3 regions of the Gemmiger sp. genome follow, and region 2 is predicted to be linked to each of the others. Evidence: predicted binding sites of a transcription regulator. Region 2 holds the regulator's gene; each other region holds the start of a gene.
What was found. The regulator HrcA, encoded in region 2, represses chaperone genes, less so after heat shock. The targets are predictions, from matches to a motif close to TGTTAGCACTCNNNNNNNNNGAGTGCTAACA.
Positions count from the first base shown of each region.

Region 1 (3,256 bases), on a different contig from region 2:
TGGCCGATGACCCGCTGATGCAGCGTGTCCGGCAGGCGCAACAGCTTCTCGCGCTCGCCTTCGACGAGTTTCGACACCGGGATACCAGTCCAACGAGCCACGATGCGGGCGATTTCGTCGTCCGTCACACGGTCACGCAGCAGGCTCGATTCCTTCTTCTCCTCGGCGATTTTTTCTTCCTCTTCCAGCTGTTTTTGCAGGGTAGGCAACTTGCCGTACTGCAGCTCGCCGGCCTTGGCGTAATCACCGGTGCGGGTAGCCTTTTCGATTTCAGCCTTGGTGGACTCCACCTCGGCGCGCAGGCTCTGCACCTTATTGACGGCGTTCTTCTCGTTCTCCCACTGGGCTTTTTTGCTGTTGAAGCTGTCGCGCAGCTCGGCCATTTCCTTCTCCAGAGCGACCAGGCGCTGCTTAGACAGTTCGTCGGTTTCCTTCTTTAAAGAGGCTTCCTCGATTTGCAGCTGGGTGATACGATGGTTCATCTCATCCAGTTCAGCGGGCATGGAGTCCAGCTCCGTCTTGACCATGGCGCAGGCTTCATCCACCAGGTCAATGGCCTTATCGGGCAGGAAACGGTCGGTGATATAGCGGTCAGACAGGGTCGCAGCGGCAATCAGCGCGGCGTCCTGAATTTTGACGCCGTGGTAGACCTCGTAGCGTTCCTTCAGACCGCGCAGGATCGAAATGGTATCCTCGACGGTCGGCTCATTGACCATGACCGGCTGGAAACGACGTTCCAGCGCAGGGTCTTTCTCGATATACTCGCGGTACTCGTCCAGCGTGGTTGCACCGATGCAGTGCAGCTCGCCGCGGGCCAGCATGGGTTTGAGCAGGTTGCCCGCGTCCATCGCGCCGTCGGTCTTGCCTGCGCCGACGATGGTGTGCAGTTCATCGATGAAGAGGATGATCTTGCCCTCGGACTTCTTGACCTCGTTCAGAACGCTCTTCAGGCGTTCCTCAAACTCGCCGCGGTATTTTGCACCCGCGACCAGTGCGCCCATGTCCAGGCTGAACACGGTGCGGTCTTTCAGGTTCTCGGGCACATCGCCGCGCACGATACGCTGAGCAAGGCCCTCGGCAATGGCAGTCTTACCGACACCAGCCTCACCGATGAGGACGGGGTTGTTCTTGCGCTTACGGCTCAGGATGCGGATGACGTTGCGGATCTCGCTGTCACGGCCGATGACCGGGTCCAGTTTGTTAGCGCGAGCCATCTCCACAAGGTCCTGGCCGTACTTTTTCAGCGCGTTGTAGGTATCCTCCGGGTTATCACTCGTTACCCGCTGATTGCCACGCACCGTGCTGAGCGTCTGCATAAATTTCTCAGTCGTGATGCCAAAAGTCTTGAAAATTTCGCTGGCAGCCTTGCCCTGTCGCTGCAAAATTCCGAGGAAAACGTGTTCAACGCTGATATATTCATCCTTCATCTGCTTAGCTTGCTGCTCCGCAGCGTTGAGGGCACGGTCCAGGTCGCCGGAGATATAGATTTTCTCCGGGTCGCGGCCGGAGCCGGTCACGCGAGGCAGGGCCTCTACTTTCTGCAAAGCCGCATTGGCAAATGCATTTGCGTCCACACCAAGGGTTTGCAGCATCTGGGGGATCAGGCCGTCCTGCTGCTGGGCCAGCGCCGCCAGCAGGTGTTCCTGCTCGACCGCATTGTTGGAATATTCCACCGCGATGCGCTGTGCAGCCTGCAAAGCCTCGCGGGTTTTCTGTGTCATTTGTTCGATGTTCATAGTGCGTACCTCCTTAGTTGCAGATAGCGCATTGTATTGGCAGTCTAACTTATTAAGTGTTAAGTTTTTTCAGCTTACGAGTCTGCTTTCGCAAATTCTGCGTGTTTTATTTTCTTTAGCACTCTATCAGTTCGACTGCTAATATTGTAGCACATTCGCCCACCATGTCAATAGGAAAATTGCAAACAAATTGTGAAATTGCAGAGAAAATCAATGGAAAAAGCTGGATGAACAGTAGGAGGGCAGCGATAGTTAGATATTTTTCTAAATATCTATTGACAAAGGCAGCCGCAAGGTGTATAGTGGGGGCACAGACAGTTAGACGTTTATCTAATTGTCTGCAAGAAAGGAGCCGACATATTTGGGAGACGTTTTTAAAGCGCTGGCCGACCCGACGCGGCGGCGCATTTTAGAACTGCTGGCACAGGGCGATCTGACTGCCGGGGAGATCGCCGTACATTTTGATATGACAAAGCCGTCCGTCAGCCACCATCTGAACATTTTAAAAAGTGCGGCGCTTATTACCGATGAGCGCCGCGGCCAGAACATTGTGTACAGTGTGAATCTGACCGTATTTCAGGAATTGATGAAGTGGTTTTATGACTGCGGCCTTGTAAAGGGAGACGATAGCAATGAAAAAGAATAAGCTGTTCTGGATTTTAACCGTAATCTGCGTGCTGAATTTTGCCGCGCACCTGTACTTCTACCCCTCCCTGCCGGACATTGTGCCCACCCACTGGGGAGCCAGCGGGCAGGTCAACGGCTGGGGGCCGAAGTCCACCGTCCTGATTCTGGCCGCGCTGCCGTTTGCGATGTTGATTTTGTTTGAGGTCATCCGCAAAGTCGACCCCAAGCACCAGAATTTTGAGAAATTTGGCAAGGTGTGGAACCTGTTTGTGGTGCTGTTCACCGTGATGATGGCTATGTTCAGCTGGCTGAGTGAATTGGCTGTGTTCGGTAAGCTGCCGGACAGCAGCAACATCGTCAGCATTCTGGTCTGCGGCGGCATCGGCGTGTTGTTCATCATCATGGGGAACTTTATGCCGCAGGTCAAGCAGAACTACACCTTCGGTTGCCGCACGCCCTGGGCGCTGAACGACGCGCACAACTGGCAGCGCACCCAGCGCATGGGCGGGTATACCTTTATTGTAATGGGCATTGTGCTTCTGGTGCTTGCTTTCCTGGGCGGCCTGCTGGGCGACATTGCAACGCTGGCTGTGCTGCTGGTTGCTGTTTTAGGCGGCAGTGCGTGGATTTATTTGTACTCGTATTTGGTGTATGTTGGAAAGATGAAGTAAACTTGCCATGCAGGGGCCGGACATGCCGGCCCGGCCGTGTAAGGCAGACAGTTTCCCGTTAGGCTGCGGGCCGCACATATGCGGCCCCTACACCTCTGCCTTACGGTTTGTAGGGGACGGCGGCCTCAACGCCACGCGGGGGGCAATCCCCCTCCCTACCCTACCATAAAACGCAACCCGCGCTTCAAATCGAAGCGCGGGCTGTTTTTTTATTCCCCTAAT
Region 1 is NZ_DBMDDV010000033.1:13,777-17,032, forward strand. It holds gene clpB (ATP-dependent chaperone ClpB) at 1-1,736, opposite strand, end outside; gene ACZO0A_RS10935 (autorepressor SdpR family transcription factor) at 2,098-2,382, shown strand; gene ACZO0A_RS10940 (SdpI family protein) at 2,369-3,034, shown strand; gene ACZO0A_RS10945 (CarD family transcriptional regulator) at 3,244-3,256, opposite strand, start outside.
Region 1: a site for HrcA is predicted at 1,850-1,880, ahead of clpB (ATP-dependent chaperone ClpB). Genes of this name have one in related genera too.

Region 2 (3,256 bases):
CGTCAGGCCGGTCTCTTCGCGCACCTCGCGCAGGGCGCAAGTCAGCGCATCCTCGCCCGGCTCAAACTTGCCGCCGACGCCGACCCACTTGTCGTGGTTGACGTCGTTTTTCTTTTTGACGCGGTGCAGCATCAGGTACGCGCCGTCTTTTTCGAGATAGCAAAGGGTGGTTTGCAGTAAATCCATAGGGAACTCCTTACATATTTTGTATGAAACCGCAGATACTACCATAAAAAACCAGGGAGGATTCTGTATGAGAGCGACAGGAATTGTGCGGCGCATCGATGAATTGGGCCGGGTGGTCATCCCGAAGGAGATACGCCGTACCCAGCGCATCCACTCGGGCGACGCACTGGAAATTTTTACCGATGGCAAAGGGGAAGTTGTCTTTAAAAAGTATTCGCCGCTGGCAGAGCTGGGCGAGCCGGCCGCCGCCTACGCCGATGTGCTGGCCCGGCGGCTGGGCTGTGGTGTGGCTGTCTGTGACCGGGAAAAGATCGTGGCCGCCGCCGGGGCGGGCAGAAGTGAGCTGCTGGGCGAGCCGCTGCCGCCTGAGTTGGACGCCCTGCTGGCCCGCCGCAAGCTGTACACCGCACCGGAAGAGCCGCTGCACCGGGTCGCGTTGGGCAGCCGTTGGCTGCTGTGCGCCGCGCCGGTTTTGGTGCATGGCGATATTGAGGGCGGCGTGCTGCTGCCGGGTATGCGCCGGGATGCCGTACCCGACCCCGAGACCATCCGCGCCGCCGCCACCGCCGCCGAGTTTTTAGCGCGATGGATGGGGGAGTGACGGGGTGTCTGAATGCACACCGCCGTGTAGGGGCCGGGCATGCCCGGCCCTCAGCTTTCCCGCAAGCGACCGTTTTCCGTACAAGTGCAGGCCGGGCATAACCGGCCCCTACATATATAATAGGTAAGAACTCTGCCGTGATTGTGACGAAACTGTTAAACTTACAAAAAAATCGGAAAAACCCCTTGACAGTTTGCAAAACGGGAATATAATTAACTTAGCACTCAGAGATATAGAGTGCTAAACAAAACCGAAAGCAAACCAAAGGAGATGAGCAGCATGGCCATGGACGCGCGCAAGCAGCGTATACTGGAAGCCATTGTTGCCCTGTATGCCAACGGCGGCGAACCGGTCGGTTCGGGCCTGCTGGCAAACTACTTTGACATGGCACTGTCCAGTGCAACGCTGCGCAACGAGATGGCGGCGCTGACTAAGCTGGGCCTGCTGGAACAGCCCCACACCAGTGCGGGCCGTGTGCCCAGTGCCCAAGGCTATCGCTACTACCTCGACCACCTGATCGATGCGCCGAAGGCCAGCGCCCTGCCGGATGCCGACCGCCGCCACATCGATGACCTGTTCGCCGCCATGGATGCCGAGCCGGAAAAGCTCGTGCCCGCTGCAGCCCGCAGTTTGGCTGATTTGACTGGCTGCGCCGCTGCCGCCACCACGCCCCAGGCCCCGGATCTCTGCATCGCCCACTTTGAGGTTGTGCAGGTCGGGCGGTACAGCGCGGCGGTGCTGGCAGTCACCAGCGCAGGCGGGGTTCGTACCCGCGTGGCCCGCGTCGATACCGGCCTGTCCCGGGACGACGCCGCCAACATCGCGCAGCTGCTCAACCGGGGGCTTACGTTTGTAGCCCCGCAGGACCTCAGCCCCATGCTGATGGCCAGCCTGGTGCTGGCCGCAGGTGAGCGGCTCAGCCCCGTGATCATGGCCGCGCAGGCGCTTGTCACCACCGGCCCGCAGGCCTGCCTGGAAGGCGCACAATACCTGGCAAAGATGCCGGATGTCCGCCAGAACCTTGGCACGCTGCTGGAGATTTTCTCCGACAACGAGGCCGCTACCGAGCTGATCCGCCCCGAGGGAAGCCGCGTTACGGCCACCCTGGGCTGCGACCTGGACCCGGCCATGCCGGGCTGCTGCATCGTCAGCAAGCGGTATCTGGCAGGCGGCGGGCTGACAGGCTCGGTGGCGCTCATCGGCTCCACCCGCATGGAATATGAGCGGCTGCTGCCGATCCTCGACTACTTTGCCGCAAAGCTGGGGCAGAGTATGGCCGGGCAGGGCCAATAATTGGAAAGAAGGAAACCCGCAATGAGCCACGAAAAAGAAACCAAGCAGACGCCCGCCGCAGAGACCAAGGTGCCTGAGACCGAGGCCAAGGCCCCTGAGCAGGAGGCCCCCAAGGCCGACAAGCCCGAGGCAAAGCACGAGGGTAAGCACCACCACGAGACAGCGGCCTTGCAGGCTAAGCTGGACGAGGCGGAGAAAAAGAACGAGGAGCTGAAAAACCAGCTGCTGCGCACCGCCGCCGAGTATGATAACTACCGCAAGCGCAGCCAGCGCGAGGCCGACCAGAAGTTCAACGACGGTGTGTCCCACGCTGTGACCCAGATTTTGGGCATCCTGGACACGCTGGATATGGCTGCCAACGCCGCCTGCACCGACGAGAACTACAAGAAGGGCGTCATGATGACGCTGGACAAGGCCGCCAAGGCCCTGGAAACGCTGAACATCACCGAAATCGAAGCGCTGAATCAGCCGTTTGACCCCAACTTCATGAACGCCGTTTCGCAGGCCCCCGCCGCCGAGGGCCAGGAGAGCGGCAGCGTCACGCAGGTTTTCCAGAAGGGCTACAAGATCGGTGACAAGATCATCCGCCACGCGATGGTCGTTGTCGCAGAATAAGGCGAACCGAATCAAAAGATTCGTTTCCATATAAATTGACATTCACTACTGTTCAAAGCAAATTTGAAGGGAGTTTTTATTATGAGCAAAATCATCGGTATTGACCTTGGTACTACCAATAGCTGCGTCGCTGTTATGGAAGGCGGCGAGCCTGTCGTCATCGCGAACGCCGAGGGCGCCCGCACCACCCCGTCTGTCGTCGGTTTCACCAAGACCGGCGAGCGTCTGGTCGGCCAGGTCGCAAAGCGTCAGGCCATCACCAACCCCGAGAATACCATCTCCTCCATCAAGCGTAAGATGGGCACCGCCGAGAAGGTCCACGCCGGCGGCAAGGACTACACCCCCGAAGAGATCAGCGCTATGATCCTGAGCAAGCTGAAGGCTGACGCCGAAGCTTACCTGGGCGAGCCTGTCACCGAGGCCGTCATCACCGTCCCCGCCTACTTCAACGACAGCCAGCGTCAGGCCACCAAGAACGCAGGCACCATTGCCGGCCTGAACGTCAAGCGTATCATCAACGAGCCGACCGCTGCTTCTCTGGCCTACGGCATCGATAAGGAA
Region 2 is NZ_DBMDDV010000031.1:22,262-25,517, reverse strand. It holds gene ACZO0A_RS10665 (NUDIX hydrolase) at 1-186, opposite strand, end outside; gene ACZO0A_RS10660 (stage V sporulation T C-terminal domain-containing protein) at 254-787, shown strand; gene hrcA (heat-inducible transcriptional repressor HrcA) at 1,067-2,080, shown strand; gene ACZO0A_RS10650 (nucleotide exchange factor GrpE) at 2,102-2,695, shown strand; gene dnaK (molecular chaperone DnaK) at 2,777-3,256, shown strand, end outside.

Region 3 (3,256 bases), on a different contig from region 2:
CGCCGGCCATCTTGGCCAGGCGCTCCTGCAGCTTCTCACGGTCGAAGTCAGAGGTTGCAACAGCGATCTGGCTGCGGATCTGGGCAACGCGGTCTGCGATAGCCTGCTTGTCTCCGGCACCGCCGACGATGGTGGTGTTCTCCTTGGTGACCTTGACCTGGCGGGCCTGGCCCAGCAGCTGCATGGTGGCATCCTTCAGCTCATAGCCTAGGTCGCTGCTGATGACAGTGCCGCCGGTCAGGGTGGCGATATCCTGCAGCATCTCCTTGCGGCGATCGCCAAAGCCAGGTGCCTTGACGGCAACGACGTTCAGGCCGCCGCGCAGACGGTTGATGATGAGGTTGGACAGGGCATCGCCCTCGACATCCTCGGCAATGATGAGCAGCTTGCGGCCGGACTGGATGACCTGCTCGAGCAGGGGAACCACATCCTGGAAGACGCTGATCTTCTTGTCTGTGATCAGGACGGAGCAGTCGTCATAGACGGTCTCCATCTTCTCGGTGTCGGTGACCATGTAAGGGGTCACATAGCCGCGGTCGAACTGCATGCCCTCAACGACCTCGGTGTAGGTCTCGGCGGTGGTCTTGTTCTCCTCGATGGTGATGACACCATCGGCGGTGACCTTCTCCATCGCGTCAGCAATCAGCTGACCGATCTCAGCATCACCGGCAGAAACAGTGCCGACACGAGCAATATCCTTGCTGCCGTTGACCTTCTGGCTGTGCTCCTTGACGGCCTCAACCGCAGCAGAGACGGCCTTCTGCATACCGCGCTTGATGTCCATGGGGTTGGCACCGGCGGTAACGTTCTTCATGCCTTCGTTGACGAAAGCCTGAGCCAGAACGGTAGCGGTAGTGGTGCCGTCACCAGCAGCATCGTTGGTCTTGGTGGCGACTTCGCGAACGAGCTGTGCGCCCATATTCTCGAACTCGTCCTTCAGCTCAATTTCCTTGGCGATGGTGACACCATCGTTTGTGATGAGCGGGCTGCCGAACTTCTTGCTCAGCACGACGTTACGGCCCTTGGGGCCGAGGGTAACCTTGACGGTGTTGGCCAGCTGGTCGATGCCAGCGCAAAGGGCCTTGCGGGCGTCCTCGCCCTGCTTGATCTGTTTAGCCATAATGAATCTCTCCTTTTATCTGAAAGAAATTACTGAAAAATCAAATTATTCCACAACCGCGAGGATGTCGCTCTGGCGGACGATGGTGCATTCCTCACCGTCGACCTTGACCTCGGTGCCGGAGTACTTGCTGGTCAGGACCTTGTCGCCGACCTTGACGATCATCTCGACTTCCTTACCGTCCACATTGCCGCCGGGGCCGACAGCGATGACTTCAGCAACCTGGGGCTTCTCCTTGGCGGAGCCGGACAGGATCAGGCCGCCCTTGGTGGTTTCTTCTTCTTCGACCAGTTTGATAACAACACGATCTGCAAGAGGTTTGATTTTCATAGTGGAAGTTCCTCCCTATAAAAGATTTCTCTTTATATTTTTAGTTTAGCACTCAGTCTCTTTGAGTGCTAAATATATAATAGCCACTTTGCTGCAAAAAATCAAGTGTTTTCTATATAAAATTTTTGTGAACAAAAATGCACCGGGGCGTTTCGGCTCCGGTGCAGGTAGTTTTTATTGCTGTTCCGTCAAACTTTTGTAGCGCGGGCGCATAGCGCCGTGCTCGATGTGGGGCTGGCCGCCCTCCACCGTGTCGGCGTCGATCGTCACCTTGGTGATGGTCGCGTCGGAAGGAATGTCGTACATAATCGGAATCAGCAGTTCCTCGACGACGCTGCGCAGGCCGCGTGCGCCGCTCTTGCGCTCCACCGTCTTTTTGGCGATGGCGTGCAGTGCCGCGTCGGTAAAGACCAGCTCGGCGTTATCCAGGTGCAGCAGCTCCTTGTACTGGCGCACAATGCTGTTTTTCGGCTCGGTCAGCACGCGGACAAGGGCTTCCTCGTCCAGCGGATCCAGCACGGTCACGACCGGCAGACGACCGATAAGCTCTGGGATAAGGCCAAACTTGACCAGATCGTCCGGCTCAACGTTTTTCAGCAGTTTCTGGCGCGTTTCGTCCTTATCGAGCGTCGTGCGAAGCTGGCTGCCAAAGCCCATGCTAGCATTGTCAGTGCGCTTCTGGATGAGCTTTTCCAGCCCGTCAAACGCACCGCCGCAGATAAACAGGATGTTCTTCGTGTTGATTTGGATGAACTCCTGCTGCGGGTGCTTGCGGCCGCCGTTGGGCGGCACATTGCTGACCGTGCCCTCGACGATTTTCAGCAATGCCTGCTGCACACCCTCACCGCCCACGTCGCGGGTGATGGAGGGGTTCTCGCTCTTGCGGGTGATCTTGTCGATCTCATCCACATAGATAATGCCGATCTCAGCGCGGGGAATATCAAAATCCGCCGCCTGAATCAGTTTAAGCAGGATGTTCTCGACGTCCTCACCAACGTAACCGGCCTCGGTCAGGGTCGTGGCGTCGGCGATGGCAAAAGGCACGTTTAGCATCTTTGCCAGCGTCTGGGCCAACAGCGTTTTGCCGGTGCCGGAGGGGCCGAGCATCAGGACGTTGGATTTTTGCAGCTCGACGTCGCTGTTCTGGCCGGAGAGAATGCGCTTATAGTGGTTGTAGACCGAGACTGCCAGCACCTTTTTGGCGGCATCCTGGCCGATGACATACTGGTCAAGGCCTGCCTTGATCTCAGCAGGCGTCAGGATGTTGATGCTTTCCAGCGGGTCATAGTCGTAGTCGGCACCGGGCTGCGGCGCACTGCGGCGGCGATCCCGGGGCGGCATACCGGCGCGCGGCGGGGCCGGGCGCTCGCCATCCTTATATAGGGCGTTGCAGCACATATCCAGGCAGTCCTTGCAGATGTTGACACCGGGGCCGATGACCAGCTGCTCCACCTCATTTTGAGAGCGTCCGCAGAAGCTGCAGACGAGCTCGCGTCCTTTTCCGTCCTTACCGGACGTTTGATTTGCCATGTTGTTCCCCCGAATCAGTGTTTATAGAGGATATCGTCGATCAGGCCGTACTCCTTCGCCTGCTGCGCGGTCATATAGTTGTCGCGCTCGGTATCGCGGGTGATGGTCTCCAGCGGCTGGCCGGTGTACTGGCTGAGCAGCGTGTTCATCTTTTCACGGATGCGCACGATGTGGTCAGCGTGAATTTTGATATCCGTGGCCTGGCCGGAAATGCCCTGTCCGCCGATGAGCGGCTGGTGGATGAGGATTTCCGAGTTGGGCAGTGCAAAGCGCTTG
Region 3 is NZ_DBMDDV010000021.1:13,730-16,985, forward strand. It holds gene groL (chaperonin GroEL) at 1-1,120, opposite strand, end outside; gene ACZO0A_RS08610 (co-chaperone GroES) at 1,166-1,450, opposite strand; gene clpX (ATP-dependent Clp protease ATP-binding subunit ClpX) at 1,625-2,980, opposite strand; gene ACZO0A_RS08620 (ATP-dependent Clp protease proteolytic subunit) at 2,995-3,256, opposite strand, start outside.
Region 3: a site for HrcA is predicted at 1,494-1,524, ahead of ACZO0A_RS08610 (co-chaperone GroES). Genes of this name have one in related genera too.